2 regions of the Alkalimonas cellulosilytica genome follow, and region 2 is predicted to be linked to the other one. Evidence: riboswitches for the same ligand, from Rfam matches in the RefSeq annotation. Region 2 holds a riboswitch; the other holds the start of a gene.
The links. Region 2 has a riboswitch for thiamine pyrophosphate ahead of QWY20_RS10110 (TonB-dependent receptor). Riboswitches for the same ligand answer to the same signal wherever they lie in the genome.
Positions count from the first base shown of each region.

Region 1: linked by a shared signal. The riboswitch ahead of thiC (phosphomethylpyrimidine synthase ThiC) and the one ahead of QWY20_RS10110 (TonB-dependent receptor) in region 2 are both predicted to bind thiamine pyrophosphate.

Region 1 covers NZ_JAUHLI010000006.1:206,412-222,577, forward strand. Annotated here, with positions in the region: gene thiH (2-iminoacetate synthase ThiH) at 1-140, opposite strand, end outside; gene QWY20_RS07935 (thiazole synthase) at 137-904, opposite strand; gene thiS (sulfur carrier protein ThiS) at 906-1,106, opposite strand; gene thiE (thiamine phosphate synthase) at 1,090-2,622, opposite strand; gene thiC (phosphomethylpyrimidine synthase ThiC) at 2,609-4,429, opposite strand; TPP riboswitch at 4,558-4,678, opposite strand; gene QWY20_RS07955 (DUF4282 domain-containing protein) at 4,811-5,056, shown strand; gene sbcB (exodeoxyribonuclease I) at 5,111-6,532, opposite strand; gene QWY20_RS07965 (GNAT family N-acetyltransferase) at 6,768-7,937, shown strand; gene QWY20_RS07970 (DUF938 domain-containing protein) at 7,934-8,530, opposite strand; gene QWY20_RS07975 (alkane 1-monooxygenase) at 8,579-9,682, opposite strand; gene QWY20_RS07980 (AraC family transcriptional regulator) at 9,845-10,873, shown strand; gene QWY20_RS07985 (TspO/MBR family protein) at 10,947-11,450, shown strand; gene QWY20_RS07990 (MipA/OmpV family protein) at 11,463-12,230, shown strand; gene QWY20_RS07995 (isoaspartyl peptidase/L-asparaginase family protein) at 12,745-13,755, shown strand; gene QWY20_RS08000 (CBS domain-containing protein) at 13,860-14,279, shown strand; gene hrpA (ATP-dependent RNA helicase HrpA) at 14,368-16,166, shown strand, end outside.
Region 2 covers NZ_JAUHLI010000009.1:15,222-31,387, forward strand. Annotated here, with positions in the region: gene rph (ribonuclease PH) at 1-529, shown strand, start outside; gene pyrE (orotate phosphoribosyltransferase) at 540-1,184, shown strand; gene QWY20_RS10045 (diacylglycerol kinase) at 1,288-1,662, shown strand; gene dut (dUTP diphosphatase) at 1,718-2,176, opposite strand; gene coaBC (bifunctional phosphopantothenoylcysteine decarboxylase/phosphopantothenate--cysteine ligase CoaBC) at 2,188-3,450, opposite strand; gene radC (RadC family protein) at 3,545-4,219, shown strand; gene rpmB (50S ribosomal protein L28) at 4,408-4,644, shown strand; gene rpmG (50S ribosomal protein L33) at 4,656-4,811, shown strand; gene QWY20_RS10075 (hypothetical protein) at 4,935-5,405, shown strand; gene mutM (bifunctional DNA-formamidopyrimidine glycosylase/DNA-(apurinic or apyrimidinic site) lyase) at 5,405-6,214, shown strand; gene QWY20_RS10085 (BamA/TamA family outer membrane protein) at 6,216-7,838, opposite strand; gene QWY20_RS10090 (mechanosensitive ion channel family protein) at 7,857-8,720, opposite strand; gene QWY20_RS10095 (hypothetical protein) at 8,733-9,551, opposite strand; gene mgtE (magnesium transporter) at 9,838-11,181, shown strand; gene QWY20_RS10105 (alkaline phosphatase family protein) at 11,197-12,453, opposite strand; TPP riboswitch at 12,602-12,706, shown strand; gene QWY20_RS10110 (TonB-dependent receptor) at 12,689-14,818, shown strand; gene QWY20_RS10115 (hypothetical protein) at 14,841-15,089, shown strand; gene pnuC (nicotinamide riboside transporter PnuC) at 15,086-15,733, shown strand; gene QWY20_RS10125 (phosphotransferase) at 15,673-16,166, shown strand, end outside.

The DNA of each region.
Region 1 (16,166 bases), on a different contig from region 2:
AGCAATGCCTGAAAGTCGTGCAGGCTAAGCCGGGCTTTGTTGAGTGCCTGTTTAGCCTGTGCCAGTGTGTAGCTGCGGCTTTGAAGCAGCTGGTGCTCCCAGCTTTGCTGCTGCCAAAGCTCAAAGAAGCCGGCCGTCATAAGGTCTCCAAAAAGCGGGTCAGCGGGCTGGATGCCTGCGCCTGGGTACAAGCGACTGCCAGACCGCTTTGCCTGGCATGGACACCGGCCTGACAAGCCAGTCGAAAGCTGGTTGCCATCGCCACGGGATCAGCCGCACTGGCAATGGCGGTATTGACCAGCACGGCACTGGCACCCAGCTCCAATGCCTGACAGGCATGGGATGGTGCGCCCAGCCCGGCATCAATAATGACCGGCACGCCGGCCTGCTCAATAATAATTTCCAGCATCGCCTGTGTCTGCAAGCCCTGATTGGAGCCAATTGGCGCACCCAATGGCATCACGGCAGCGCAGCCTGCCTCTTCTAACCGTTTGCAGAGTACCGGATCGGCCGGGCAGTAGGGCAATACCACAAAACCGCGCTTTACCAGTTCCTGAGCAGCTTGCAGGGTCTCAATCGGATCCGGCAGCAAATAGCGCGGATCCGGGTGAATTTCCAGTTTCAGCCAGTGGGTACCAAGTGCTTCCCGTGCCAGTTCGGCAGCAAAGATAGCCTCGCTGGCGTTTTTAGCGCCAGAGGTATTGGGCAGTAGCCGAACGCCGAGCTGTTGCAGGGGCGCCAGGATATCATCGGTTTGATGCTGCAGATCCAGCCGTTTCATTGCCAAAGTGACCAGTTCAGTCCCTGATGCCTTGACTGCTGCTATCAATTGCCCGGCACTGGCAAACTTGCCGGTTCCCAGCAGCAAAGCACTGTCTAATTGCACGCCATCCAGGGTAAGCATCTTAGCCTCCGGTTACGATTTGAAAAGCGGCCACCTGATCCTCAGGCGCAAGAAAGGTGCTGGCCCATGCTCCTTTGGCAATAACGGTGTGATTCACCGCCAGTGCCAGCCCATTAGGGTTCAGTGCCAGTTGCTCCACCAGCTGCAGTAAGCTGCAAGGCTCAGCAACCTGTTTTGGTTGCTGATTAACGGTGATATGCATAATGCTGCTCCCATAACTGTTTAAAGTGGCGCAGGCTGGCGGCGGGCTGCTCTGCTTTGGTAATGGCGCTGACCATGGCTACGCCATGCACCTTGCAGGCACAGACTTTGGCAAAGCTGTGCTGATCAATACCGCCAATAGCCACCGTTGGAGTGCCATCGCACAAAGGGACAGATAAAGCCAGCTTGCGCAGACCTTGTGGCTGGGATGGCATCTGTTTGGTTTGGGTTGGAAAGACATGGCCCAAAGCGACATAGGACGGGCGCAATTGCAAGGCGCTGGCCAGCTCAAAAGGGCCATGGCTGGATATGCCCAGCCGAAGCCCGGCATGCTGAATTGCTGCCAAGTCTGCCTGGGCAACATCTTGCTGGCCTAAATGCACACCGTATGCACCATGCTCAATGGCCAGTTGCCAGTGATCATTGATAAAGAGCCGTACCTGAAATTTGCGGCACAGCGCGACAGCTTCAGCAATTTCAGCGCTTATTTCTGCGGCACTGCCGAGCTTGATCCTCAGTTGGATGCAGCCCGGCTGCTCCGGTAGCAACTGTTGCAGCAGCTCGATGGAGTCCACCACCGGATAGATACCAAGCGGTTGGCTGATACCGGCAAAAGGCTCTGCCGGTGCTTTTGGCCAGTTGGCACGGGTAACTCGTGGCAGGTCACTTTGCCTGCTGGGCCAGCCTGGCTTCGCCAGGGTACCGGGGCCTGCGCCGGTGGCATAGCCTTGCTCCAGTGCCGCCTGTAAATACGCCCGGGCCAACACCAGCGCATCATCCAGCGGGTAACCATGCGCCAAGACAGCAGCCAGGGCACTGGCCAGGGTGCAGCCGGTACCGTGTTGATGTGGCGTATGCAGCCGTTTGCTGCTAAAAGAACTGACATCACTATGCTGGTAAAGCAGGTCTGTTACTTCTGATGACTGGCTGGCATGGCCGCCTTTCACCAGTACAGACGAAGCCCCCAGTGCTTGCAGCAGTGCGACCTGCTCATTGATGCTGTGATGAGGCCGGCCACTGAGCAAGCCCAGTTCCGGTAGATTGGGGGTTAACACATCAATCATTGGTAGCAAGGCCCGCCAGGCATCCAGCAGGGGCTCATTGTGCCAGTGTTGACCTGCACTGCTGCCAAGCACTGGATCGGCCACCACCAGTACCGGGTGCTGTTGTTTGTACTGCTGCAGCCAGTCGGCCAGCTGCCAAATCATTTCAGCTGTTGGCAGCAAACCTATTTTAATCGTCCGCGCTGGTAAGTCACTGTTCAAGGCGTCCAGCTGAGCCTGTAACATTTTATTTGAAACCGGCTCCAGCGCCTGCACAGCAAGCGAGTTCTGCGCTGTAATGGCGGTGATAGCGGTGCAGGCATGACAGCCAAGATCCTGCAAAGTCAGCACATCGGCCTGGATGCCTGCGCCACCCCCGGAGTCTGAGGCAGCAATGCTCCAGACCAGGGGTTTAGCCGGCTGCAGTGCTGCTGCCGGCTGAGGACGGGCTAACGAAGTATTAGCTGCTTGCATCGGCCAACTCCGTGGTGCTGCTTTGACTTGCGGACTCTTCTGCAATTTGTTGATTCAGTCGCATCGAGCAGAATTTAGGCCCACACATGGAGCAGAACTCTTCGCTGTCCGCCCCTTCGTGACCCAGCGTTTCATCGTGGTAGGCTTTGGCCGTGAAGGGATCCAGTGCCAGGTTGTATTGATCGACCCAGCGAAACTCATAGCGGGCCTTGGATAGGGCATTATCCCGCAGTTGCGCCGCCGGGTGGCCTTTGGCCAGGTCGGCGGCATGGGCAGCAATGGTGTAGGCAATCAAGCCTTGCTTGACGTCTTCCTTGTTCGGCAAGCCCAGATGCTCTTTGGGCGTGACGTAGCAGAGCATGGCGCAGCCATACCAGCCAATCATCGCAGCCCCGATGCCGGACGTGATATGGTCGTAGCCAGGGGCGATGTCGGTGGTCAGCGGCCCTAAGGTATAAAAAGGTGCCTCATGGCAGTGCTTGAGCTGCTCGGTCATGTTTTCTTCAATCAGCTGCATCGGCACATGGCCCGGGCCTTCAATCATCACCTGCACATCGTAGCGCCAGGCGATTTGGGTCAGCTCACCCAGGGTACGAAGCTCGGCAAACTGGGCTTCGTCGTTGGCATCGGCAATGCTGCCAGGGCGCAGGCCATCGCCAAGCGACAGCGAAATATCGTAGGCCGCACACAGCTGACAGATCTCTTCGAAATGCTCGTACAAAAAACTTTGCCGGTTAAAGATGCGGCACCACTGCGCCATGATGGCGCCACCGCGCGAGACGATACCAGTGACCCGGTTGGCGGTCAGGCCAACGTATTCTTTGAGCACACCGGCATGAATGGTGAAGTAATCCACTCCTTGCTCGGCCTGCTCCAGCAGGGTGTCTTTAAACACCTGCCAGCTCAGCTGACTGACATCGCCTTTGACTTTTTCCAGCGCCTGATAAATCGGTACTGTGCCAATCGGTACCGGGCTGTTGCGCAAAATCCAGTCGCGGGTTTGGTGAATACGCCGGCCGGTGGAGAGATCCATCACCGTATCGGCACCCCAACGGGTGGCCCAGACCAGCTTTTCAACTTCTTCTTCAATGCTGGAGGTGACCGAGGAATTGCCGATATTGGCGTTGACTTTCACTTTGAAGTTGCGGCCAATGATCATTGGCTCGGCTTCCGGGTGATTGATGTTGGCCGGAATAATGGCCCTGCCTGCAGCGACTTCCTGCCGCACAAACTCCGCAGTTATCACCTTGGGCGTGCGGGCGCCAAAACTGTTGCCGCTGTGCCGGCGCATGCCATCATCCTGTGCTTGTTCTGAGCGGCCCATGTTCTCGCGCAAGGCAATAAACTCCATCTCCGGCGTGATAATACCGGCTCTGGCGTAGTGCAACTGGGTCACTGTTTTGCCGGCTTTGGCGCGCAATGGCTGATGCGAAAATTCGGTGTGCCATTCATCCAGCGCAATTTCCTGGTAAGGCGGTACCGGAGAAGCTTCCACATCCGCGCGCTCTGTGATCCAATCCAGCCGGAGCTTAGGCAGTCCTTTCAATACATCCAGCTTTTGCTCAGGATCGCCATAAGGGCCGGAGCTGTCGTACACATTGAGCGGTGGGTTGTCGCTTAAGCTGCCATCTTTGTGTTTGGTCGGATGCAGTTGGATAGAACGGACCGGCACCTTGATATCCGGGCGTTCGCCCTGTAAATACCGCCGAACTGAGTTGGGAAAGGTTTCGCCCTGCAACTGACGAATATAAGCCTGGGCGCGGGCGCGTAATTCGCGCTTGGATACTGGGGTTGAATTCTCTGACATAGCAAGCTCCTTGGTTCCGATAACGGTTGAGGTTGCTTGTCTGGAGTGGGTGAACAAAGGCGGGGCAGTGGGCCGATAATTCCACAGCATGCACCTGGCGCAGCCGATGGGGTCCAAAACGACTGGACGAGGCGGCGCATCTTGTTCCCTTCGCAGGTATTAGCCTGAATCAGGTTCCACGGATCTCGCATCAGCGATCTCAGCTCTTTCGATTGCATGGCAATCGTCAGGGCACTCCGACAAGTGGTTGTTAGTATACGTAGAGCAAAAGTGAATGCAAGGGGCTTGCTTTTTATTCGTGTTGTCATAAGGTTAGTAAGTGCTTTTTGGGCAGTCTGCCATGAAGCCATACTGAAACAATAACAACAGAAGGAATTACGGATGAATCAGGTTTTATTCTTTGATTCGATGCTCACACCTAAAATTATCACCTTTGTTTATTGGCTGCTATTGGTTGGGGTTGTTCTGAGTGGCCTGGGGACTATGTTTACCACCAGCTTCTTTGCTGGTTTGGGTATTCTGATTTTTGGTGCCATCGGGGTACGGATTTGGTGTGAATTATTAATTGTACTGTTTAAAATTCACGAAAATCTGCGCAAACTGGCAGAGAAAGATCAACCGCTGTAATGGTCTGAGGCAGCGGGGTCAGACCTCGCTGCCATCTTCAAAAGCAACTCTGAACTACAACTGCTCTGCGTAATGGTACAAAGCTTTTAAAATCCGCATCGCCCGCTCATCGTGCTGATGCTGTTGTGCCGCCAACTCCAGTTGCTGATGAAAAGCCTCCAGTGTCAGTGGCGGATCATCCAGCCCATCGGTTAAACGATCCACACAATACTGCTGCCATTGCAGCATGTCTTGTTCATTTAAGCTGGCCGGATAGTTACGCGCCCGGTAGCGAAACAGCAATTGATTCAGGCGATCATCGCTGAACAGCGGGGCTTGCACCTCCAGCTGCTGCGGGCTGAGCTGATGCAGTTGCGCCATTTTTTGCTTGTCGTCGTCGGCCAAAAAGCCCTGATAGAGCTGATAATCCGGATTGGTTTCTTGCGGAAATGCTTCGGCTTGGGCAAACACCTGCTGTACTTTTTGCTGCACCTCTGGGTTGGCCAGCAACCAGTTTAAATGTGCACGGCATTTACTGCGATCAATACCCAGGGCATCGGCCCGCTGCTCTGATAGGGTTTTCGCAGGGGCCAGCACCGGGCATTTGTTCAGGTGAATCAGTTTCAGGCCCAGTCGCTCTTCGCCTTCGGCTAAATCAGCGCTTTTGGTATAAAGCTTCTCGCGCAGCTGGTCGCAATCGAGCTCCAGCAGCGGGCTTGGATCGGCCTGCAAATTCCAGGCTATCAGCGCATTTTTGTTGGTTGGATGAAACGCTAATGGCACCACCCAACTGACACAGCCCTGGCTGGCCGGGAATTTACCGGACACATGCACCAAAGGGGTTTGATTGGCCAGGTTGATGTACTTGCCAAGAGCCTGTTTTTTTCGGTGCTCAAACAAGAACTGAAACAAACGCGGCTGTTTGTCACGCACAAGTTTAGCCAACGCTATGGTGGCATAGACATCGGACAGTGCATCGTGCGCCTGTTCATGCGCCAACTGATTGGCCTTGGCAAGATCTTCCAGTTTAAAGCTGGGCGTGCCGTCGTCTTTTAACGGCCATTCAATGCCTTCCGGGCGCAGCGCATAGCAAGCCCGCACCACATCCAGCAAATCCCAGCGGCTGTTGCCCTGTTGCCACTCGCGGCCATAAGGCTCATAAAAGTTGCGGTACAGACTGTGGCGGGTGACTTCATCATCAAAGCGGATACTGTTGTAACCAAGCACACAACTGTCTGGCTCACTGAAACGCTCAAGAATTTTTCCGATAAACTCGGTTTCCGGCAGGCCGCGTTGCTGACAGAGTTGCGGGGTCAGACCGGTGATCAGCGCAGCTTGTGGGTGCGGCAGGTAGTCGGGAGCCAACTGGCAATACCAGACATCCGGTTTGCCAACAATAGTGAGCTCGTCATCGGTGCGAATACCGGCAAACTGGGCCGGGCGGTCACGTTTGGGATCGGCACCCCAGGTTTCAAAATCGTAGAAATAAAAAGACATAAGCAATCATGGCTCTTGGCTGGCAGCTTTGGGCTGGCGATTTTTTTCTGCTGCTAGTGTAACAGCATGACAGACCGATAGACAAAAGCGGATGCAAAGCCAGACCTGTTTTTTGCTGCTTGACCGAAGCGCCAGACTGCGCCAGTATGGCAAAAATACTGCGCATTAAAGTTACGCATAACCTGTCGGTGGTGGCCGCTGCGCCAGCTCTGACAGGCTTTGCAGAGGATAGCCAATGACCGCCAGTAGACGCATTGAATGGATAGACACCTTGCAAACGGTGCCTGCCGATAGCTGGAATGCTTTGTTTTCAACGGATTACCCCTTTACCCGGTATGATTTTTTGCAGGCGCTTGAAAGTGGCGGCAGTGTTGGGCCAGGTACTGGCTGGCAGGCCAGTCATCTGACCATCTGGCAAGGTGAGCAATTAGTTGCAGCCGTGCCGGCCTATCTGAAGCAACACTCCTATGGCGAATACCTGTTTGACTGGGCCATTGTTGAAGCCTATCAGCGCTATGGCCTGGATTTTTTCCCCAAGCTGGTGCTGGCCATTCCTTTTACCCCGGCCGAAGGGCCGCGTTTTGGTGTGTTAGCGGGTGAAGATCAGGCCGAGCTGATGGCGCTGATGCTCGATGCCTTGCAGCAGCGCATGAAAAAACAGCGCCTGAGCAGCATTCAGTGTTTGTACCCCAATGAAGCGCAGCGCGAGCATCTAACCGCTGCCGGCTACTGGCCACGGCAGGATGTGCAGTTTGAATGGCGTAATTATGGTTACGCGTTTTTTGATGACTTTCTGGCAAGTTTAAGTTCACGCAAGCGCAAACAAATTCGCAAGGAGCGCCAGCGGGTGCAGGATGCGGGTGTTGAGCTTTGCGTCGTCCATGGGGGCGATGCCGATGCGGCGCTCTGGCGGCAACTGTACCATTTTTATCAACGGACCTACTTAAAGCGCTCCGGCCATGCCGGTTATCTGACCGAAGCCACCTTTCACGAATGGGGCCAGCAACTGGCCGATAGCATCGTGATTTTTGCCGCCTACCAGCAGCAGCAACTGATAGCCGCTTCCTTGTGTTTCCGCTCAGCGGACACCCTGTATGGCCGTTACTGGGGCTGTGAAGCCGAATGGGATTTTCTGCACTTTGAAGCCTGCTATTATGCCGGCATTGCCTACTGCATTGAGCAGGGCTTACAGCGCTTTGACGCCGGCGCTCAGGGCGAGCACAAGCTGCAACGCGGCTTTGAACCGGTTACGCGTTATGGTTGCTATCACTTTCGGGATAGCCCGCTAAAAGATGCGATAGGCCGCTATTTTGAAGGGGAAGAGGATATGCTGGCGCTCTATCAACGTCAGGCGCAGGCCAGGTTGCCATTTCGCCAGCCGGCAAACTCAGAACCTTTATCTTAACGCTGAAAATGCAGCAAACGGTTATTGGCCGGCATGGCATGGTCGGCCATTAATGCAAAACCGGCCTGAGTCGCTAGTGCAACTACGGCTTCCTGATCACGAATGCCCATGGCCGGGTCACGCAGTCTTAAGCTTTGATCAAAAGCCTGATTGCTGGCACTGGTAAATTTCCCCTGGTAATTAAAAGGTCCATAAATACAAAGGCTGGCAGCTGACAGGCAGAGCTCATCCAGCCGGGTAAACAACTGTTGTACCACCGCCCAACTCATAATGTGCAAGGTATTGGCACTAAACACCGCATCCACTTTGGCGTAAGGCCAATGGTGCTCCCGAATATCCAGTGCTACAGCTGGAGGCAGATTAGGGCGTTTTGCCTGCTGCAAGCGCCGATTCAGATCCGGTAAATAGGCCGGTTGATCGCTGCACTGCCAATGCAGGTGCGGCAACTCACAGGCAAAGTATTCGGCGTGTTGTCCGGTGCCACTGCCAATCTCCAGCACCTGTTGGCGTTTGGCAAAGGCATGGCGCAGGATCTGTAAAATTGGCCCTTTGTTGTTTTCACAGGCCTGTGAAAAGGGTAAAGCTGTTTGCATAACGCACTCGAATCGATGGCCGGAGCAACAGCATAGCGAAAAGTATGCTCAACGCCCAGTACCATGTTCGCCATATTGCTGATCCCATTCTGCCAGTTTTGGTGTCATCAAACGAAACCACCACGGTGGAATCAGCGCCAGCAGCATAGAGCCAAGGTAACCCGTGGGCAGCTTGGGTGCTTCCGGGTACGGTTTTAACTGATAAAAGGGCAGTTGCGCCCGCGCATGGTGGTGGGAATGGCGTGTCAGGTTAAAACTGGCCCAGCTGCTGATGCGTTTGGTGCTGTTCCAGCTATGGTAAGGCTGAACCGGCTGATTGAGTGGCCGCTCAATCCCGTAATGCTCGATGTAGTTCACCACCTCAAGTGTCGCTTTGGCCAGCAGAGCGCTCAGACTGAACAACAATAAGCCTTGCCAGCCAGCCAGAGCAAAGGCCAGAACGCAAAGGCACAACGACATGGCAACCCCACGCAGGAAACGGTTGCGGTAACTCAGCACTGGCTGTTTAAGCCTGGCGAGGCGCGTTTGCTCAATCTGCCAGGCACTGATATTGCCACCTAGAGTCGCATACAGGATATGAGCATACACATTTCGCCCACGTGGCGCTGTAGCCGGATCTCGGGTCGTGCCAACATAACGATGATGGCCATACACATGTTCGATGGAAAAAGAGCTATCCCAGCTAAAGGCCAGCAGCCAGCGGCCCACCAACATGGCAAGCCGGTTGGAAGTGCGATGGGTCAACTCGTGCGCTGGTACGGTAGCTACCATGGCAATCAGCAAAGCGGCACCAGCACTCAGGGGCAGATAATGCCACCACTGATTTTGTGTCCGGGCCGCCAGCGCATCGTAGCCGCTCCATTGCTGGATCCATTGGCCATAGCCGAACAAATCCTGGCTGGATACACTCCATAACAAACTGAAAAATAACAGCATGATCAATGGCAAAGAGCTATACAAGAGCCCGTTTAGCAGCCAGTGATGATGATAGACCGGCTCGGTCGTGTCATCTCCGGCCAGCAAATCGCCTGCTACTATGACCAGCAGCATGCAACCCAAGCCAAGTGACATCCAGAGCCCACCCAGGCTGATGCCAATGAAAAAAGGCAGGGTTAGTACATGAAATAGGCAAAATTTAGCGTACTTCCACATAGTCGTTGCCTTGATGTGTTTTTTAAACTCAGCATAGGCGCTGGATGATGGTATTAACATGGCCTTAGCAGCCAATTTCTGGTCATTTGCGGACAAAGTCTGTCGGATGACCTAAGCTGGGTTAAGCTGCAAACAACAAGCTGCCAATGGACAAATAAGGCCATGAATATCAGTAACCACAGCCATGAAGTGCACTTGCCTCGTCATTACTTGCGCAATCTGTTGGATCTGGTGCAAAGCCGTGGGGGCGACCCGGTGAGCGTGCTTGCTGAAGCCGGGCTGGCCGCCGATGCAGCTCAGCAGCCGAATGCGACACTCTGCTGGTCGCAATTTCAAAGCATTATTTTGTCCAGCTGCCAAGAGAGCAATGAGCCGGCACTGGGGCTTTATCTTGGCAGCCAGCTGACGATTACCACACACGGGCTGCTTGGGCTGGCGGCAATGAGTAGCCGTAATTTGCAGGAAGCACTCGAGCTTATTTGTCAGTACACGGCAGTGCGAAGCCCCTTACTCAGCCTCAGTATACAGCTGCACAAAAGGCAACTGCATCTGAACCTGTCTGAAGTGCAGCCTTTAGGTGCGGTTCGTCAGTTTGTAGTGGAGGCTTTTGCGGTTGCGTTGCATGCCATGCTTGATTTTGTTTCCGGTCATCAATACCGCTTGTTGCAGGTGCAATTTGGCTTTCCTCGCCCGGCTTACAGCTCTCTGTATCAAGCATTTCTGCCTTGTCCGCTTGTTTTTGATCAACCAACGCATCGGTTGATTATCGATCGAAACGATTTGGATATTGTGTCGCCCTGGGCAGATCCGTTGCTAAAAACGCAAATGACCAGTCAATGTGAGCAGGAATTGCAGCGTTGGCAGCAACAACAAAGTACAGCTGGTTTGATTCAGCAGATGTTGTCGCGCACCAAAGGACGTTTACCCGGTATTGAGCAGGTTGCCAGTGAGTTTGCCATGTCCAGTCGTACTTTACGCCGGCGACTGGCCGATGAGAAGACCAGTTATCAGCAGCTGGTAGAGCATTGGCGTCAGCACATGGCCTGTCATTATTTGACGAACACCCGTTTGGCGGTTCAGCAGATTGCTTACTTACTGGGTTATGCCGATCCGGCTAATTTTGGTCGCGCCTTTCGTCGCCAGCAAGGTGTTACGCCACAGCAGTACCGGCAGCAGCGGGGAAAGGTATAAAGAAAAGTGATCGAAGCACTGTTCTGGCCGTAACCTAACTATGAAACAATAACTTAAATACCATGGCGTGATGATGATAGCACCATCTCCTTACACAAAGTTACAGCAAAGCGGTGGCTTGCTGGTTATCCTGTTGATTACTTTTTTGGCGGCAGCGCTGGGAAGCCTGGGCTCTATCAATGCGCCGGCGTTTTACCAACAACTGGAACTGCCGGGCTGGGCACCACCCGGCTGGTTGTTTGGTCCTGCCTGGACCGTGCTGTATACCCTGATGGCGGTGGCTGCCTGGCTGGTTTGGCGCAGTGACCGTATCGTCGTTACGGGCAGAGCTTTGCAGTTGTATGGTATTCAGCTGGTGCTGAATGCGCTCTGGAGCTGGCTGTTTTTTGCCTGGTACCTGGGGGCAGCGGCACTGGCGGAGATTGTATTGCTGTGGCTGGCTATCCTGGTCACTCTGCTATGGTTTAAACGACACAGCAATCTGGCGGCTCTGCTTTTGGTACCCTATTTGTGTTGGGTAGGTTTTGCGACGGTACTTACCTGGAGCATCTGGCAATTAAACCCAACTGTGCTGTAACGAGAGGCGTTTATGAGATACCGCTACACCCTTTGTACTACCTTCATCGCTGTGAGCCTGTTTTGGCAGCCATCTGCCTATGCAGATAGCGAGACCGTCCGGCCTGAGCCACGTGGCTTTATCTATGGCATTGGGGTGGGGCTGAATCAGGAGCTGTATCAGGATTACCGCAGACGAATAGTGCCCATTCCGGTGATTGGGTACCGGGGCGAGCGCCTATCGGTGTATGGGCCTTTTATCAGTTATGAGTTGCTGCAACAAGACGGCTTGACGCTAACGGCGCGGATAGCCCCACGCTTTGCCGGTACCGATGCCTCGAAAAGCCCGGTCTTTGAAGGCATGCAAAAACGCAAAACCTCAATGGATGCGGGTGTTGGCCTGCGTTACGACTGGCAGAATATCCGGCTGGAAACATCCTGGCTGCACGATGTACTCGGCAACTCCGATGGCTACGAAGTACGCAATCGCATTGGCTACCAGCATCGCTTTGGCCCGGTTTTTGTTGAGCCGCACGTCAGTCTGGATTACAGCAACGCCCGGCTGGTGAATTATTACTATGGCGTGCGCCCGGAGGAAGCCACCAGCAACCGGCCGGCCTATCAGGCGGGTAGTGCATGGAATCCCGGGGTTGGCGTGTCGGTAGCCACCCCGATCTTTTTCGGTGGCATGACCCGGTTAGGCCTGGATCACCGCTGGTACGATGATGCGATAGCCGACAGCCCACTGACCGACAGGCGTCGCGGATTTCAGTTGTTTTTTAGTTTCAGTCGTTTCTTCTGACATCACGGCTTCAGTCGCAGCTTATGCCGCGATGCGGACAAAAAAAAGCGCCGGCAAGCGGCGCTTAAAATGTCAGCAGACTAGGTTGGTGTCTGGAGATATACCCAAGTGACCTCAAGATGCAGGCTTCAGCGGGAGATAAAAGCGCTTTAGGCAAGGCAGTTGTTGGAAGGTTTGGTGGTTCCAAATCGACAACAGCTAACGCCGCTTAAAGCGCTTTTAACCCCGCCCTTCGGGAGCCTCTGGGCGCTTCCACTGCGATGTTACCCTGGCTAGCAAGGTGGTCGACATTGCGTCGCCAGTGTGCCTTGCATTGAAAGCGCCCAAAGGCTCTGAAACTCGCATCTTGAGGTTACTTGGGTATACCAGGAACCACGCCATCCTAGCGCTGAACCCCAAGGCTGGCTTTGATCTACCGCAAAGCCAGTGCCATCAAACGCACAAATTTGTCAGTGCTGCTGAGATCGGTTACAACTAGCCTATCCACCACTTCGATAACCACAGGACATACAAGATGCGTAAGACATTGATGGCAGCTGCTTTAACCTCTGCACTCAGCACCGGCTTAGCCGCGGCAGCAGACACCCCCCTTGGCCTGGTGATCCACGGCGGTGCCGGCACCATAGAACGCGCTAACTTATCACCCGAACAGGAACAAGCTTACCATGACGGACTGCGACTGGCGCTGGAGCAGGGCTATGCTATTTTGCAAGCCGGTGGCTCCAGCCTGGAAGCAGCCATCAAAGCGGTCACCATCTTAGAAGACAATCCGCTGTTCAACGCTGGTAAAGGGGCGGTTTATACCTGGGATGAACGCCATGAACTGGATGCTTCGATTATGGATGGTGCGACCTTAAATGCCGGTGCTGTGGCTGGGGTCAGTACTGTCAAGAACCCTATTTTGCTGGCGCATAAGGTGATGACGGAGTCGGTGCATGTGATGTTATCCGGCGCCGGTGCCGAGCAGTTTGCTGCAGAGAAGGGCCTGGAGCAGGTCGATAACAGTTACTTTAACACCGAGTTTCGCTATGAAGCGCTCAAGCGCATGAAAGCGGCTGAAGGTGCGGTGCCGCACCAGGCTAACATGGTGCGTGATCCAAACTGGCAAATGGGCACCGTTGGGGCTGTTGCCATTGATAGTCAGGGCAATCTGGCGGCAGCAACGTCTACCGGCGGCATGACCGGCAAGCGCTATGGCCGGATTGGCGATGCACCCATCATAGGAGCTGGAAATTATGCCGATAACAGCAGCTGCGCCGTTTCTGCCACCGGTCATGGTGAGTACTTTATCCGTTACCAGGTGGCTTCCGATATCTGTGCCCGAGTGAAGTATCAGGGCGTTTCCGCCAAAGCTGCTGCCGATGCCGTGATCCAGGATGTATTGCTGCCGGTTGGTGGCACCGGTGGTGTCATTGTGGTGGATGCCAAAGGCGAGCTTAGCTGGTCTTTTAACACACCAGGTATGTACCGCGGTAAGATTGGTAGCAATCAACCGGCCTTGACGGCAATTTTTGCTGACGAGTAACTGGCTAAAAAGTCAGCAGTCAGTGGTTTTTTGCTGACTAAAATCCGGCAGTTTTACCAGTTTAAGCTAGGCTTAAAGCAAGCAATGTGTCTTCAGGAGGAAACATGGACTTACTGAAAGTAGGCGATTACATGAACAACCATCCGGTGACCTTTACTGCGGATATGACGGTGGAGCTGGCAGCCGATCGGCTCACCATCAGCAACCAGACCGGCGGGCCGGTGGTGGATGAGCAGAATAAGGTGATCGGTTTTTTATCCGAGCAGGATTGTCTCGCCTTAATGCTAAAATCCACCTACCACGACCAGCAGGTGGCGCATGTGCGCGATATCATGCAAACCGAGGTGTTGTCGGTAAAAGCGTACGATGGCATCATCGATTTGGCGCAAACCATGCTTAAGCTGAAACCCAAGTTGTATCCGGTGGTCGATGACAACAACCATCTGCTTGGTATCATCAGCCGTAGCCATGTTCTGGCTGCCATCGATAAGGAAATGAATTCGCATTATCGCAAAGCCGTTTGATTGCAGCGCTTTGCGCTTCTTGCTAGCATAACGCCCTTATTCTGCTGAGGGCGTTTTTTTGTCTGAACCCAAGTCCATTCCCAGTCCATTGTCGCTCCACGAACTGCACCGGCAGCTTCGTTTCGCCATGCAAAAAGATCAATTCCGTTTGCAAAAGCGCCTGCATGGTCTGAAAAAAATCAGCGATGAAACAAAGCGTAATAAAGCACAGGCCACGATAGCGCAGGAGCTGGAGCGCTCGGTTGCCCTGCGCCAGCAACGAGGTAGCCAGGTGCTGTCACTGAACTATCCGGCCGAGCTGCCGGTGGTGGCAAAAAAAGACGACATCAAAGCGGCCATTGCTAAGCACCAGTTGGTGGTGATTGCCGGTGAAACCGGCTCGGGCAAAACCACCCAGTTGCCGAAAATTTGCCTGGAGCTGGGGCGCGGTGTTGCCGGTATGATAGGCCACACCCAGCCGCGGCGTTTGGCTGCACGCAGTGTCAGCAATCGCATTGCCGAAGAGCTGGGGGTAGAGCCTGGTAAAGAGGTTGGTTTTAAAATTCGCTTTGGCGATCATACTTCCGAGCAGACCCGCATTAAACTGATGACCGATGGGGTGCTGCTGGCAGAAATGCAGCAGGACCGTTTCTTAAATCAGTACGACACCCTGATTATTGATGAGGCGCACGAACGCAGCCTGAACATCGATTTTTTGCTGGGGTACCTGAAACAGTTGCTGCCAAAACGGCGGGATTTGAAGGTGATTATCACGTCGGCCACCATCGATCCGCAGCGCTTTTCCAGACACTTTAATGATGCGCCGGTGATTGAAGTCTCGGGCCGTACTTACCCGGTGGAGGTGCGTTACCGGCCTTTCGATGAGAAGGCTGAACAGGACGATAAAGATCGCGATCAGCTGCAAAACCTGTTCGATGCGGTGGAGGAGCTGTACCGCGAGCCGCCGGGCGATATTCTGGTGTTTTTAAACGGCGAGCGTGAAATTCGTGATACCGCCGATGCGCTGGAAAAACTGAAACTGCCGCATACCGAGATCCTGCCGCTGTATTCGCGTTTAAGTGCCAGCGAACAAAACCGGGTGTTTCAATCGCACCCGGGCCGGCGCATTGTGCTGGCCACCAATGTGGCTGAAACCTCATTGACGGTGCCGGGGATCCGCTATGTGATTGACCCCGGTACCGCCCGCATTTCCCGTTACAGTTACCGCTCGAAAGTGCAGCAGCTGCCGATTGAACCCATCAGCCAGGCCAGCGCCAATCAGCGCAAAGGCCGTTGTGGCCGGGTTGCGGCTGGTATTTGCATCCGGCTCTACAGTGAAGAGGACTTTTTAAACCGGCCGGAGTACACCGATCCGGAGATCCTGCGTACCAACTTAGCGTCGGTTATTTTGCAGATGTTGTCTTTGCGTCTTGGCAGCATTGATGCTTTTCCGTTTTTGCAGCGGCCCGACAGCCGTTTTGTCACCGATGGCATCAAGCTGCTGGAAGAGCTAGGAGCGGTTGAAACCAAACGCAAAGCCGGTCAGTTGCAAATGACCGAGCTTGGCCGTCAATTGGCACGTTTGCCGATTGATCCCCGGCTTGGCCGCATGCTGCTCGAAGCGCCAAAACAGCAGGCGCTGAGTGAAGTGGTGGTGATCGTAGCAGCATTATCGATTCAGGATCCGCGCGAACGGCCGCTGGATAAACAGCAAAAAGCTGATGAGCTGCATAGTCGCTTTGCCGATCAGGACTCGGACTTTGTCAGTTACCTCAAGCTCTGGCAGTACTTGCAACAGCAGCAGGAGGAATTGAGCAACAATCAGTTTCGCAAACTGTGCAAAACCGAGTTACTCAACTACCTGCGGGTGCGGGAGTGGCAGGATCTGGTCTATCAGCTGACGCAACT
Region 2 (16,166 bases):
GTATGGCATGTTGCCACGTGCAACCCATACCCGTAATGATCGCGAGGCAGCACGGGGTAAGCAAGGCGGCCGCACTATGGAAATTCAGCGGCTGATTGGCCGGGCCCTGCGCACAGCGGTCGATTTAAAGCTGCTGGGTGAGAATACCATTACCATCGACTGCGATGTGATCCAGGCCGATGGCGGTACCCGCACGGCTTCAATTACCGGTGCTTGTGTCGCTCTGGTGGATGCGCTGAACTTTATGCGGGCTAAAGGCATCATTAAAACCAACCCACTGAAGTACATGGTGGCTGCGGTCTCGGTGGGGGTTTTTAAAGGCACTGCTGTAGCCGACCTGGATTACGACGAAGACTCCAACGCCGAAACCGATATGAACGTGGTGATGACCGAAACCGGCAAAATTATTGAAGTGCAGGGCACGGCTGAAACCGAGCCATTTAGTTTTGATGAAATGCAGGAAATGATGGAGCTGGCGCGTCACGCCATTCGCGATATCGTTGATGAGCAAAAGCGGGTGCTGGCGTAAGGAGTTTGGGATGAAAGACTTTCAGCGTGAGTTTATTGAATTTGCCCTGTCGCGTCAGGTGCTGAAGTTTGGCCAGTTTACCTTAAAGTCCGGCCGCATCAGCCCGTACTTTTTCAATGCCGGTTTGTTTAATACCGGCGGCGATCTGGCCAAGCTGGGCCGTTTTTACGCCGCGGCACTGCAGGACAGTGGCATTGAATTCGATCTGCTGTTTGGCCCGGCTTACAAAGGCATTCCGATTGCCACCACCACAGCGGTGGCGCTGGCCGATCATTACCAGCGCGACCTGCCGTACTGCTTTAACCGCAAAGAAGCCAAAACCCATGGCGAAGGCGGCAGTCTGGTTGGCGCACCCTTGCAGGGCCGGGTGATGCTGGTAGACGATGTGATCACCGCCGGTACCGCCATTCGCGAGTCGATGCAGATCATCGCCTCCGCTGGCGCGACCTTAACGGGCGTGCTGATTGCGCTCGACCGGCAAGAGCGTGGCAAGGCTGAGCTGTCGGCGATTCAGGAAGTAGAGCGCGACTTTAGCACCCAGGTGATTTCCATCATTAACTTGACGGATTTAATCAGTTACCTGGCCGATCAACCGCAAATGGCAGAGCATCTGGCAGCGGTGCAGGCCTATCGCGCTGAATACGGCGTGGTGTAAGCGGTTGTTTGCACTGTCATTCGGTGTTCATCTGGGCGCTGTAAGCTGAGTCCGATTAAGGCTTACAGCACTGCGTCAGAGCAGACTTTTTCAAGGGAAAGCCATGGAAAAACCAAATGGTCAGGGACTGGGCCGGGTGATCAAAGCGGCCAAATGCTCGATGCAGGGCTTTGCCGCCACCTGGCGCCATGAGGCGGCGTTTCGCCAGGAAGCCGTGCTGGCGATCCTGTCGGTACCCCTGGCAGCCTGGCTGGCGCAGAGCTTTTTGCAGTTTGTACTGCTGATAGGCGTCTGGTGTCTGGTGCTGATTGTCGAACTACTAAACTCGGCGATTGAAACCCTGACCGATCGGGTCAGCCTGGAGCGGCACGAGCTATCGGGCCGGGCCAAGGATATGGGCTCGGCGGCGGTGTTTTTAAGCCTGGTATTGGTTGCTTTGGTGTGGGGTAGTGCGCTCTACAGCCGGTTTTGGGGCTGACACGAAGACCCAAAGCCGGCCTTCGTGTTCGTTCTATTTACTCGCTACGCCCTGACTAGCTACGCCCTGAGTGACCAAAACCACCTTCGCCACGTGCGCTTTCGTCAAAACTTTCCACCAGATTAAACTCGGCCTGCACCACCGGCACAAAGACCAGTTGCGCCATGCGCTCACCGGGCTCAATGGTAAAGCTGCTGTGGCCGCGGTTCCATACCGACACCATCAACTGGCCCTGATAATCCGAGTCAATCAAGCCCACCAGATTACCCAGCACAATGCCATGCTTATGGCCAAGGCCAGAGCGTGGCAAAATGGTGGCACAGAGGTTAGGGTCGCCAATATGGATGGAAAGGCCGGTTGGGATAAGCTCGGTCTGGCCTGGTTCCAGGGTGAGGGCGCTATCAAGCAAAGCACGCAGATCCAGGCCGGCAGAGCCCGGGGTGGCGTAAGCGGGTAGTGGAAACTCGCTGCCAATGCGCGGGTCGAGAATTTTCAAATCAATGGCTTTTTTCATGTGTAGTTCCGTTAAGGTAAAGGCTGCTGTTGCTGAATACGTTGAGCAATCAGCTGCAAAATGGCTGCCGCCAGTGCGGTTTTAGCCTGGCGCTCCAGCGCGAGTTCGCCACCTTGCCAGTAGGCGGTGATGGCATTGTGTTCGCTGTGAAACCCTTGCTCTTTTGAAGACACATCGTTGGCACAAATCAGATCCAGCTTTTTGCGCTGCAGTTTGTCTTTGGCATAACTGGCCAGATTTTCGGTTTCTGCAGCAAAGCCAACGGTGAAAGGGCGCTGATAGGTCAGGGCCGCTACATCGGCGATAATATCCGGGTTTTTCACCAGCGTCAGGGTCAGCTCGTCGTTGCTGCTGGTCTTTTTCATTTTCTGCCCGGCGACCTCGGCCACCCGGTAATCGGCAACGGCGGCGCAGCCAATAAAGATGTCGGCCGTGCTGGCGCGCTGCATCACCGCTGTGTGCATCTGCTGCGCCGATTGCACGTCAATGCGCTCGACGCCAGCGGGGGTTAGCAGATTGACCGGCCCTGTAACCAATTGCACTTTGGCGCCGGCTTTGGCGGCCGCTTCGGCCAGTGCAAAGCCCATCTTGCCGGAGCTGTGGTTGCTGAGAAAACGCACCGGATCGATGGCCTCGCGGGTGGGGCCTGCAGTAATCAATAGCGTTTTACCCTGCAAGGCGGGTAGTGCTGGCGCTTGCAGCTGTTCTAAGGCCGCAACCAGCTCCAAGGGTTCCAACATCCGGCCCGGGCCGACATCGCCACAGGCCTGTTCGCCAGCTGCTGGGCCTGCAATGTGAAATTTTCGTTCTTTCAGTGTTGCTATGTTGTGCTGTGTTGCGCTATTTTTATACATCTGCTGATTCATGGCTGGCGCAACCATGACTGGAGCACTGCCTGCGAGTACACAGGTGGTCAGTAAGTCATTGGCGAGGCCATGGGCCAGCCGGGCAATCAGATCGGCGCTGGCCGGCGCTATCAGAATGCAACTGGCCCATTTTGCCAGCTCAATATGGCCCATGGCGGCTTCTGCCGCTGGATCCAGCAGGCTGGAGCTGACCGGGTTGCCAGACAGGGCTTGCAAAGTAAGCGGGGTAATAAAGTGGCTGCCGCCTTCGGTCAGGATCACCCGTACTTCGGCACCGCGCTCTTTTAAACGCCGGATCAGATCGGCACTTTTGTAGGCGGCGATGCCGCCGCTGATGCCCAGTAAGATCCGCTGGCCGCTTAGCGTTGTTTGACCGCTAGTTGTTTGGCCAATAAGAGTAGTTTGCATGCTGTGAAGTCCGTTGACTGAAACTGGGCTAAAGATAGCATGAAATGGTTACTTACTTCAGCTGCTAAAGATGCATTTCATACATGGAGGAAGCATGGCAATCAGGGACTGGCCAGCTGAAGAGCGGCCCAGAGAAAAGTTGTTGCAACGCGGCGCTACCGCCTTGTCGGATGCCGAATTACTGGCGATCTTTTTACGCACCGGCTTGCCGGGGATGTCGGCGGTGGAGCTGGCGCGCAGCTTACTGGCCGATTTTGGCTCGCTGAAAGCGCTGATGCAGGCACCGCTGCCACGCTTTTGTGAAGGTAAGGGGCTGGGGATGGCCAAGTATGTGCAGCTGCAGGCCGTGATGGAGCTAAGCCAGCGCTGTTTGCAGCAAAGCCTGCAGCACGAAGCCGTCTTTACCGAGCCTTCGTTGGTGAAACGCTATTTAAGCCAGCAGCTGCAGCGCGAGAGCAGAGAAGTCTTTCAGGTGCTGTACCTGGATAACCAGCACCGTTTGCTTAAATCCGAGCCGCTATTTTACGGTACTATTGATGCGTCACCGGTCTATCCGCGGGTGGTGGTGCAGCAGGCATTGAAGTACAATGCTGCTGCGCTGATCCTGGCGCACAATCACCCATCCGGTGTGGCAGAACCGAGCCGGGCGGATCGCAGCATTACCAGCCGGATCCAGCAGGCGCTGCAGCTGGTGGATATCCGGGTGCTCGATCATCTGGTGGTCGGCGATGGCGAGGTGGTGTCCTTTGCCGAGCGGGGTTGGATCTAGCCGGATCCTCACCAGGATCTGCGATCGTATTAAATTGCTGCAAACGAGCGGTTTGCGGATGAATTTGCTTGAATTCGGACCACCTTTCGTGTATAAATTGCGCCCTCTTACGTTTTCAGAGCCGCCTTCCTTGGCCAGAAGGCAGATAAAACGCTCGAGCAAGCAGTTATTTTTTGGAGAGATACGACATGTCTAAAGTATGCCAAGTGACCGGCAAACGACCTATTACTGGTAATAACAGGTCTCATGCCAACAACGCAACCAAGCGCCGTTTCCTGCCGAACCTGCAAACGCACCGTTTCTGGGTTGAAAGTGAAAATCGTTTCGTCAAACTGCGCCTGTCTACCAAAGGCATGCGTATTATTGATAAGAATGGCATCGATTCAGTTTTGGCTGATCTGCGTGCCAAAGGTCTGAAAGTTTAAGGATTACGACGATGCGCGATAAAATTCGTTTAGTATCATCTGCTGGCACTGGTTTCTTCTACACCACCACGAAGAACAAGCGTACCATGCCTGAGAAGATGGAAATCAAAAAGTTTGATCCTAAAGTGCGTAAGCACGTGATTTTCAAAGAAGCGAAAATCAAGTAATCAAACGTTCTGAAAGAACCCGGCCTGGCCGGGTTTTTTTCTGTCTGTAATTTGGTGCTGTTGGCTGAAGTATGGACTGCTGTGGTAGACTTTTCGTCATTCACCATGACGCAGGTTTTTCTCATGCTGCCAAAACTCTCCCGTCGCGCCTGGAACAATGTACTGATTTTTGCTGTGCTGTTGCTGATGTTTTTGCTCTATGGCACACCACAGCGGTTGGCGGATTTAAAGCACCGCAATACCAGCTTACTGGGCGAGCAACAACTGCTGAGCATTGAGTTTGCCAGTGTGCGTATCAGCCGTTCACCGCAAGGTTGGCAGCTGGCGCCGGCCCGGCCGGATCTGCAGCCTTTGGTGGACCGCACCCTGGCCATCTGGCAGCAGCAATTGCTGGCCGGAGGGGAGCGAAGCGTGTCACCCTTACCGGAGCCGTTAACTCAGGCGCAACTGGTGCTGGCTGGACAGGGGGAGCCGATAATCTGGGAACTGTCTTTGTCCGAACAGCAGTTTTATTTGAGCCCTTCCCATCGTCGTCTGTATTATCCCATCAGCGCGGCTGAAGCCGAGTTGTTGTTTCCTGCGGAGTTTCGTTGATGCCTGAATTGCCTGAAGTAGAAGTTTCCTGTCTTGGCATTCGCCCCCATCTGGCAGGGCAAGTGCTGCAGAAGGTGGTGGTACGGCAGCGCCAGCTGCGCTGGCCGATACCGGATGATGTATTGGCACTAAAGGATGAACCCATCCTGGGCGTCACACGCCGCGCCAAGTATTTGCTGATTGAACTGCCACAAGGCAGCATCCTGCTGCATCTTGGCATGTCCGGGCACTTGAAAGTCCTGCCGCAAAGCACACCGGCCGGTAAACATGATCATGTCGACTTTGTGCTCAGCAGTGGTCAACTGCTGCGGCTCAATGATACCCGGCGTTTTGGTGCTGTGCTCTGGCAAACAAAGGAGGAAGCACACCCGATGCTGCAGGCACTTGGCCCAGAGCCCTTAACGGAAGCGTTTGATGCTGAACTGTTGTGGCAGCAGGCACAAAAGCGCAGCAGTGCCATCAAGCTGGTGCTGATGGACAACAAGGTGGTGGTTGGGGTGGGGAATATCTACGCCAATGAAGCCTTGTTCAAAGCGGGTATTTTGCCAAGCCGTCCGGCTAAGTCTTTGTCTGTAGCTGAATGCGAGTGTTTGGTGCAGGAGGTGAAGCAAACTCTGGCGCAAGCCATTGCTCAGGGGGGCACTACCTTGCGCGATTTTAGCCAGTCCGATGGCAAGCCAGGCTATTTTAAGCAAGAGCTGCTGGTGTATGGCCGGGGCAATCAGGCGTGTTTGCGGTGTGGCGAGCTGTTGCAGGAAATACACTTAGGCCAGCGCAGCACGGTGTTTTGCCAGAGTTGTCAGAGCTGAGTTAAAAACGCCGCTTGGCCATAGCGCGGAACTGCCAGCTATCCAGCCCTGGCTCGCTGCGCAGCGGTTTGGCCAAGTCCAGGTGCACCATGGTACCGCGGCTGGAGTATTTGGACAGTAGCCGTACCCCACCCCCTACACCAAACAGCACCTTATCGCTGGCCTCACTGCTTTGCCAGGGATCATCCCAAGCCCGGCCTGCATCGACAAAGCCGGCAAAACCAACATCAAACAACCGTAATATGGACCAGGGCGTGTAGTAACGGTATTCGCCGCTGGCGACCCAAAGTTTCTGGCCCCGTTGAAAGTAAAGTGGGTAGGCCCGCATGCCATTATCACCGCCCAATTGACGCAGCTGATCCCGATACATGTCCCGGCCAAGCTCCAGGTGAAAGCGGGCCGCCAGGCTGCTTTGCTCAGTCAGGTGGTGCACCAATAACCAGTGACTGCTGAGCTCGCTGCGGGAAGGCTCATCGCTCTGCCATTGCTGTTTTATGTGATGCTCTGTCAGCAGCCAGCTGCCTGGTTTGATGGTCCAGTTTTTCTCCAGTCGGCTGCTTAGTTGCCAGCCATTGGCATCAGCACCCAGCCAATCGGTCAGGCGGGCCAGTTGCAGCGTCCATTGCCAGCCAAAATTAATGTCTTCGGTCCGGTTGAACTGATTGATTTGATACAGCTTCTGGTAATCGGACTGCAGCCATTGATACTCCAGCCAGAGTGCGGATAAATCCCGATCAGGCGGTAAGCCATTTTGGGTATCCGCATTGTTGGCAAATTGCTGGTCATGCAGCCGAAAGCCCAGCAGCAGCCGTTGCGCGCTGTAGGTACTGGCATACAAGCTAAAACCAAGATAACTTTGCAGCCAGTGTCGTTTGCTGTCGTAACGATTGCTTTCTTCGCCGCGCTGATACTCTCTGAGCTCCTCTTTATTTTTCTGCACCTCAAAGCCCATAGCCCAGGGCGAGCTAATGCGATAAAAGGGGCGCTCAACCGCGAACAGATAACTTTCCCCATCGGAGTTATCCGCGTACTGCAGCGCGCTGCTCCAGTGACTGCCAAACATATTGGGGGAGGCAAAGCTCAGCAAATAACCGGTTCGTTCACTGTCTTTGGCGTAATCCAGCTGCAACTGATTACCAGTACCCAGCAGGTTGTCTTCGGCGATGCCGATGGAGTATTGAGAGACACCGCCTTCGTGTTTGAAATCAATTTTTGGCAACAAAGACCAGTTGTCCCAGCTTTCTACCAATACATCCACCTGATGCGTTTCGCTGCAGTAGTGGCTGATACTGACTTTGGCTTCGCGCAGATAGCGCCGGCTTCTGAGCAAGCGCTCAGTTTCTTCCAGCTCAGCCAGGCTGAGCCGGTCACCCTCAGCAAACAACAAGTCCTGCCGCAGTGTTTCGTCCCGGGTGATGATGTGGCTGTAGTTGGCAAAGCGATGCAGCCAGAAGGTGCCCGGTTCATCCAAGTCGAACACATTGCTGGCATCAAAATCAATGGAGCGGATACGAATATCGCCCCGCTCAGGCAGAGCATCGGTACTTTCCAGCAGCTGGCAGTCACTGGCCTGCACCGCACTGGCGAGCAGGCAAGCCGCACTCAGCAGTGTCAGCCCTCGCATATTAGCCCCTTGTCAGGCTCAGGGGCTGATATCGGCATCATCACCTGCTTTGTCTGCTTTGGCCGGAACAATGGTAATGGGAAAAGGTGCGCTTTCACTGCCGGCATACAAGGAGCGGTGTGGGAACGGAATTTCAATTCCGGCGGCGTCAAATGCATTTTTTACCTCTTCCTGCAGGCTGTTGCGTAAATCACGGAAGTTTTCCCGCTTGGTCCAAACCGAGAACTGAATGTTCAGGCTGGAGTCGCCAAAGCCATTAAACACAAACAAAGGTGAAGGCTCATCCAGACAAAGCGGATTGGCATCGGCCACAGCTATCAGCAACTCCCGCACCTGTTTGATACTTTCTTTATAGGCGACCCCAATCTGTAAATCAAAGCGTCGGATGGGAAAGCGGGTCAGGTTGGTCATTTGTGATTTGATCAGGCTTTCATTCGGAATACGAACAAACAGATTATCAAAGGTACGCAGTTTGACCGAGAGCAAGTCGATGGACAGCACCTCACCCGTGGTTTCGCCCACCTTAATGACGTCGCCTAACTGAAAAGGCTTTTCGCCGATCAGGAATAAGCCACTAATCAGGTTCGATGCCGACGTTTGTGAGGCAAAACCAATGGCCACGGTCAGTACGCCAGCGGCGCCAAGCAAGACCCCTAAGCTAAAGCCCAGCTCTTTAAGGACCGAGGCCAGAAACAGTGACAATACCAGCCAGTACACCAGACGCTTTAACAGTACCTGGTGATGGGAAGTCATGCCCTTGCTTAAGCGTACGGTGACTCTGGCCAGCAGGTGCGCTGCCAGTAAGCCAGTGAAGAATAGCAGGGCCGCCCGCAGAAAAGTAACGACATGATGGTGTTCCAGCAATTGCAACATAGTGTCCATGAAAAGCTCCGCTTAATCGCTGAAGATACCGGTAAAGGCTCGTACAAAGGCATTTTTCTCAGCTTGCTGGCGTGGTTCGGTAATGCGCTGAGCTGCTTTAATACCAGTCGGTAACTTTCGTTCAATTTTAAGTTTAGCCAGTGGCTGCGTGGCTTCATGCACCAGGGTTACGGCCTCAGTCCAGAGGGTATGATCGCTGCGCTCAAACACCGACAGCAAGGGCACTGGTAAACTGACTTTATCGATACTCAGGATGGTTTTGCATTGATTGCTGATGGTAAGCGGGGTCACTGCACGATGCGGTCGCAGCGGGACTTCATCTAAACTATGACGGGCATGGGTTTTGGCGGCATAACAGAGCTCCCCAACCCGGGTAGAAGGGCCAAACCAGGTGTCCGATAACCGCAAAATAGGCCATTCCTGCAATTGGGTGTCGTTGCCGAGCAACAAGCGTACACAAAGCGGTGTACTGATGTAAAAATTGATGCTTTCACCTGGCGGGATCAAGACTGGCTGGCGGGTTTTTACCACCACGGGTCTGTCCATCAGGCAGGGCTGTAGCCGAAAATCCAACGGGGCTTTACGAAACACATAGCGTTGGAAGGTCAGGCTATCAGGGCGGTCATCAAGTTGCTCCTGCAGCACGCGATGCAGTAACTCTTCATCATTATGACGTTGATGACTGACCAGCCACTCACCAGCGGTGCGTTCCAGGTACAGTGAAAAAGGGCCAATGGCGATGTGCCAGCAGCCTTGCTCGCTCAGCCGCCTTGGTTGCCACCAGTCTGCCAGTGGCAGGGCATCGGTTGCTTGAAGCTCGCTGAGTGCCATCTAGATTCTCCTGAGTGATTTACACTATCTTAGCAAGCTGCTGCCAGAAAAAGAATAGGGTGCTCAACAACTTCAGCAATCAGGTGGTTGTGCTGGTGCCGGATAGGCACTAAAATACACGGGTGTGAATAAACCTTGTGCGGAGCTCATTCCAGCTATGGACGTACCCAGTTGCAGGCGTAGCCTGATGACATATCCAAATTTTCATCGCACCTTTCTGGTAAGCTGATCCTGCCCACTGGCAACCCCTTACCAGATCATACCAATGACGCTGTAAGGGGGCATTATGGAACTGCCGGTTCTGATCAACACCATTCGTCTGGCGCTGGAGTCAGACAGCCTATATGAGCTGCGCGAGCAGTTTGAAGACATTCACCCGGCCGATTTAGCCGCCGCTTTCAGTGAGTTTGAGCCGCAGTCGGTTTGGGAGCTACTATCCACCTTACCTCGCGCAGAGCAGGCAGAAGTCTTCGGCTATTTGCCACCAGAAACTCAGGTCACCTTGGCGATTTCCATCAGCCGACGCAAACTTTCACCCATCATCCGGCAGATGTCATCGGATGAACGGGCCGATTTATTCAATCGTTTAACCGACGAGCAGCAGGAAACTTTGTTGCCTGCGCTGGCACAGGCCGAGCGCGAGGATCTGCGCTTGTTGTCCTCCTATGAGGAAGGCACGGCCGGAGCGGTAATGACGTCCGATTATGCCTCGCTTGCACCCGATTTAACCGTGCGTGAAGCCATTGAAGTGTTGCGTAAAGAGGCACCGGACAAAGAAACCATTTATCAGTCTTATGTGGTGGATAAAGAGCGCCGCTTGATTGGCGTAATTTCGTTAAAAGAGCTGATTCTGGCGCCAGTGTCGATGCAGATCCATGAGCTGATGACCTATGAGCCAATCTTTGGCCAGGTCGATATGCCGCAGGAAGAAGTCTCAGTGCTGATTTCAAAGTACGACTTATTGGCTCTGCCCATCGTGAATCACGACATGCAATTGGTTGGTATCGTCACCTACGATGATGCGATGGACGTGGCGGCCGAAGAAGCCACCGAGGATTTCCACAAAACCGCCACCATCGGTAAGCTGGATAGCAGCGTAAAAGATGCGGCCATTAACTTGTTGTATCGTAAGCGGGTCGGTTGGCTGGTGTTGCTGGTATTTGGCAATTTGTTTTCCGGGGCTGGCATTGCGTACTACGAGGGCACCATCTCCAGTTATCTGGTATTGCTGTTTTTCTTACCACTGCTGATTGCCAGCAGCGGTAATGCCGGTGCCCAGGCCGGTACCCTGATGGTGCGGGCGCTGGCGACCGGTGATGTGGCGCTGAAAGACTGGGGCCGGATGTTGGGGCGTGAAGTAGTAATTTCCACCTTGCTAGGGGTCACCATGGCGCTGGCGGTGGCATCCATCGGCTTCTGGCGAGGTGGCTACGACATAGCGTTGGTGGTAGCGGCTACCATGACGCTAGTGGTCATCGCTGGCAGCCTGATTGGCATGTCGCTGCCGTTTTTGCTCAGCCGCTTTCACATGGACCCGGCTACTGCCAGCGGCCCATTGATTACCTCAATTGCCGATGTCGCTGGTGTGATGATTTATTTCTCCATCGCTACCTGGTATCTGGGGCTGTAGCGCGCTTGCTCTAGCTTATTCGCTTCGGAGCAGCAAAGGGATCACGGCCGGATCGCCATCGTGCGGCGCCGGCTCAAGCCCTAAAATCTCTGTCATCACCTGGTACAAGTCCACCATCCGCACCTGCTCTACCCGGGTCTGATTTTTAAAACTCGGACCATGAGCAATGAGCATGCCTTGCATCGCCGGCTCTTCGTTGTCGTAACCATGGCTGCCACGTGGCTCACGGTAGGTTGGGGCATTGATCATGCCGGGCAGCCAGCTGCGCCGCACCAAAATCCAGTCAATTTCAGCCAGCACATGCAAGGGTGCAATGCGGCGGTGATTCTGGAAGTGAAAACGCTCCGGCATCTCGGATTTACGCAGCAAGCGGGCCTGCGGTGGCAGGTTTGCTTTCAGTTGCTGGTAAATCACTTCTTTTTGGCCGTCTTTCGGGAAAATACTCACCAGTTCGCGGGAGTAGCGCACATAGACTGCTAAGTCCGGGTCAAAGGCCTGATCGATCACAATATGCTGCTCTTGATTCACTTCCGCCATGCCGTGATCTGAGGTGATGATTAAATCGACCTGATCGAGCAGACCCAGTTCGGTCAGTCCCGCCACCAGATAGCCAATCTCCGCATCAATGTCCTGCATAGCCTGACGCACCTGATGGGAGTTGGGGCCATGCATATGGCCCATCGAGTCGACATCGCTAAAATACAGGGTAATGATGCGCGGACGCTCGGCTTCAGGCAATTGAAGCCAGTTCAGTACGGTTTCTACCCGTTGGCGGTTTGGCGTATCGCCATCGTAGGGAAACCAGTAGCTTGGGCGTACGCCTTTAATGGCAGCTTCAGAGCCCGGGAAAAAATAAGTAGCGGCTACCTGGCCCTGGGTTTCTGCCGTGACCCAAATCGGCTCGCCGCCCCACCAGCGGGCATTGCCCACTTCTTCGCTGTTGCTCATGGTAAAGCGGGCATCAAACTCCGGATCGTACATGCCATTATCAATCACGCCATGATTCTCGGGGTGCAGGCCGGTCACCAGCGAGTAGTGATTCGGAAACGTCTTGCTGGGAAATACCGGCTGCAGCGCATCGGCCACCAGGCCAGCCTGGGCCAGCGCATTCAGATGCGGGCTGGGGTAACGCTCCAGATAGCTGGGGTGGCCCCCATCAATCGAGATCAAAATGATGGTAGGCGGGAGTGCACCAGCCGGGCTGGCTGAAGGAATGTTGCTACAGGCGCTTACAAAGAGCAGTACGAACAGTGATAGCAAGTAGTTTTTCAAAACAATATCCAATGGATGCGCCAGGATTCACCCTGGCAAAAAATTCAGTTGGATTGATTTTAGTCGGCTTGGATGAAAGTTGTAAGACAAATGCGTTTAGCCGCTGCTGTTACAGGATTGCCAGCTGGTGCGAAAATCGTTACACTGCCGGCCTACCAGGGGGTGTGCTCGAAAGAGTGCTGAGATGCTAAATGGCGAACCCCAAGAACCTGATCCGGATCATGCCGGCGGAGGGATGGTGTTACTAACTCCTTTTGCGCGGGTGATCCCTTTACCGGAGACCATCATGCGCTGTCGTTATTCCGTTGTTGCCGCTTGTATTCTTGCCTCCTTTGCCACTGTTGCCGAAGAGTCCATTGAACGCCTGGAAGTACAGGGTGATTTTCGTCGTTTGTCGGTGCAGAACATTGCTGGCAGCATTGCCGTGGTATCCGAGCAGGACATGCAACGTAGCTCAGCGCAGCATCTGGACGATGTACTAAGCCAACTGGCCAATATTAACTTTGCCGCCGGTGCATCGCGCGGCCGCTTTGTGCAAATGCGCGGTATTGGTGAGCGCAGCGAGTTTATTGATGTGATCAACCCGTCGGTTGGTGTGCTGATTGATGGCATTGATTACTCCGGTCTTGGCATCAGCAGCATCGCCCATGCCGAGCAACTGGAAGTGTTTCGTGGCCCGGAGGCGACCCGCTTTGGCACCAATGCCATGGCTGGCATGCTGAACCTGACCTCGAAACAGCCGGATTTTCGCCGCGATGGTGCTTTTAGTGCCACGGTGGCGAATTACCACAGCTGGCAGCTGAGCGGTATGGTAAGCGACGCTGTCAGTGACCAAGTCGCTTTTAGTCTAACAGCGGACAAACAAGTCTCTGATGGCTTTATCGAAAATGCGCACCTGAACCGCAAAGACACCAACGACATCGATGAGCTGACTGTCCGTGGCCGGCTGCTGTATCGTCACAGTGACCAATTGCAGTGGCAACTGATTGCACATGCCATTGAGCAGAACAATGGTTACGATGCCTTTTCGCTCGATAGAAACCGTACTACCTTATCGGATGAACCTGGTAAAGATAAGCTCAGCAGCAAGGCGCTGGCACTGCGCTCGGATTACAGTGGTTTTGCCGGTGTTGATCTGATGTGGCAGCTCAGCTGGCTGTCGGCTGACTCGGACTACAGTTTTGATGAAGACTGGGCTTTTGTGGGTATCCGGCCAGGCTGGGAATATTCTGCTTTTGACCGTTATCAGCGCTCCCGCGAGCAGTGGACCATGGATTATCGCCTGGTATCGGATGAGCAGGGGCGCATCGCCAACAACACCGACTGGGTGCTCGGCTTTTACGTCAGTGGCCGGGAGCTGGATTTGCAGCGGGTACGCCGCTCGGGAACAAGGTTTCGTGCCTTTGACAATACGCTACAACGCGATAATGTCGCTGTGTACGCAGACACCAGCACGTCACTTTCCGAGCAAACCACCCTGGTGGTGGGTGGCCGGGTAGAGCGCTACCAAGATGACTACCGCGACAGTGGCAATCTTGCAATCAATCAGCGGCACACCATGTGGGGCGGTAAGCTCAGCCTGAACTTCCAGGCCAGTGAGCAGGCGATGATTTATACTTTGTTGTCCCGTGGTTACAAGGTGGGCGGCGTGAATGGTGAAGCGTTATCCAGAGCTGGCGATGATGGCCTGGAAGCCTTGCTGAAACAGGCGACATTTAAGCCAGAAACACTGGTGAATGCCGAGTTTGGTGTCAAAGGCGCGGCCATTGATGGCAGCCTGGTGACCAGAGTGGCAGTGTTTCATATGTGGCGGGACGACATGCAGGTGAAGGGTTGGTTGAACCCGGATCTGGGCCCGGAGTTTGCCGGCTTTATCGACAATGCCGGCCGTGGCCGCAATTACGGTATTGAGATGGAAAACCGTGTGGTGCTGCACCCAAGCTTTACGTTGCATGTCAATGCCGGGGTGCTTAAATCCAAGCTGGGCCCCTATGTCACCCAAAGCGGCCTGGATATGACCGGGCGGGATCAGGCGCATGCGCCGCGCTTTACTTATCAGCTGGCAGGTGACTGGTTCCTGACCGAGCAGCTGACACTGCAGGCCAGTGTGCAAGGCAAGAGCGGCTTCTATTACTCCGATGGTCACAACGCCCGCTCAACCAGCTCAGAGCTGGTTAATCTTCGTCTAAGCTATCAGTTGGAGCAGTGGCACTTTGCGATTTGGTCGCGCAATGCACTGGATAAAGACCGGGCCGTGCGAGGATTTTACTTTGGCAATGATCCACGCGATGAATACGCGCCCCACACTTATGAGCAATGGGGTGAGCCACGCCGCTTTGGCGTGACCGCCAGTTACCAATTCTAAACCGGATACTCAGGAGGCAATGATGCAACTGTCGGTTGAAATCAGCAAGTACCCACTGGCCGATGACTACATTGGCCCTATCAAGGCGTTTATTACCGAGCTGCAACAAGAACCAGAGCTGCACATCATTACCAACACCATGAGCACGCAAATTTTTGGTGAGTACGATGCGGTAATGGCGGCATTGCAGCGCTGCATGAAATGGTCGTTTGAGCGCTATGGCAAGCTGGTGTTTGTCTGCAAGTTTATCCCGGGTGATCTGCGACCATGATGGCGGCTTTGCAGCAGTTCTGGCAAGAGTGGCAATTGTTGACCAGCCTGGAGCTGGTCGCCATGCTACTGGCTCTGGCCTATCTGCTGCTGGCGATGCGTCATAGTTTGTGGTGCTGGCCGGCAGCGCTGGTGAGTACTTTGATCTACACCTACGTGATGTGGCAGCATCAGCTGTACTCCGAAACGCTGTTGCAGCTGTATTATGCCGCTATGGCAGTGTATGGGCTGGTGCACTGGCAGCAGCTGCAGCAACAATTGCAGCAGCCAGAAACCGTCAAACCCGTGATTGAGTGGGGCTTGCGTCAGCATCTGGGCTGGATCAGTATCGCCATCGGCAGCGGTTTGGCACTGGGCTATTACATGGCCAACTATACCCAGGCGGATTTTGCCTGGCTGGATGCGCAAACCACCACTTTTAGCATCATGACCACGGTGCTGGTGGTGCGCAAAGTGTTGTCGAATTGGTTGTATTGGGTGGTGATCGATGCGGTTTGCATCTATGTTTATTTCCAGAAAGGCCTGTACTTCACCACTGGCCTCTTTGTACTCTACACCTTCTTGGCAGTGATAGGATACCTGGCATGGCGCAGCCATTACCGGCAACAACAACATACCAGCGGGCAGGTGCTGCAGCCGGCCTGACCGATGATGAGGCAGCGCAGCGCATCCGGCAGCTTTGTTTGCATCTGGAGTTTTTTGCCAGTCATCCACCGATTGCGATGAAGCCGCTGTCGCAAGGCAGTACCAACTTAAGTTATTGGGTCAAAACCAAGCGTGGTGAATACGTGGTTCGCCATTATGCGCCTGATGTAACCGGCGTTTGTCGTCAGCAAGAGCTGCGTTGCCAGCATGCCGCTGCGGTTGCGGATCTTGCTCCGCCACCACTATGCCTGAACAACCATCAACAGGTGTTGATTTCGGAATACTTGCCCAATGGCCAGCCTTTGGCGTTATCGGCATCGTTATTGCCGGCGATGGCGCAGCAGCTGGTGCACCTGCATCGGTTGCAAGTCCAAACCCCGGTGTTGCAACCTGGTCGCTATCTGCTCGAACTGAGAACCCATGTCAAAGCCTG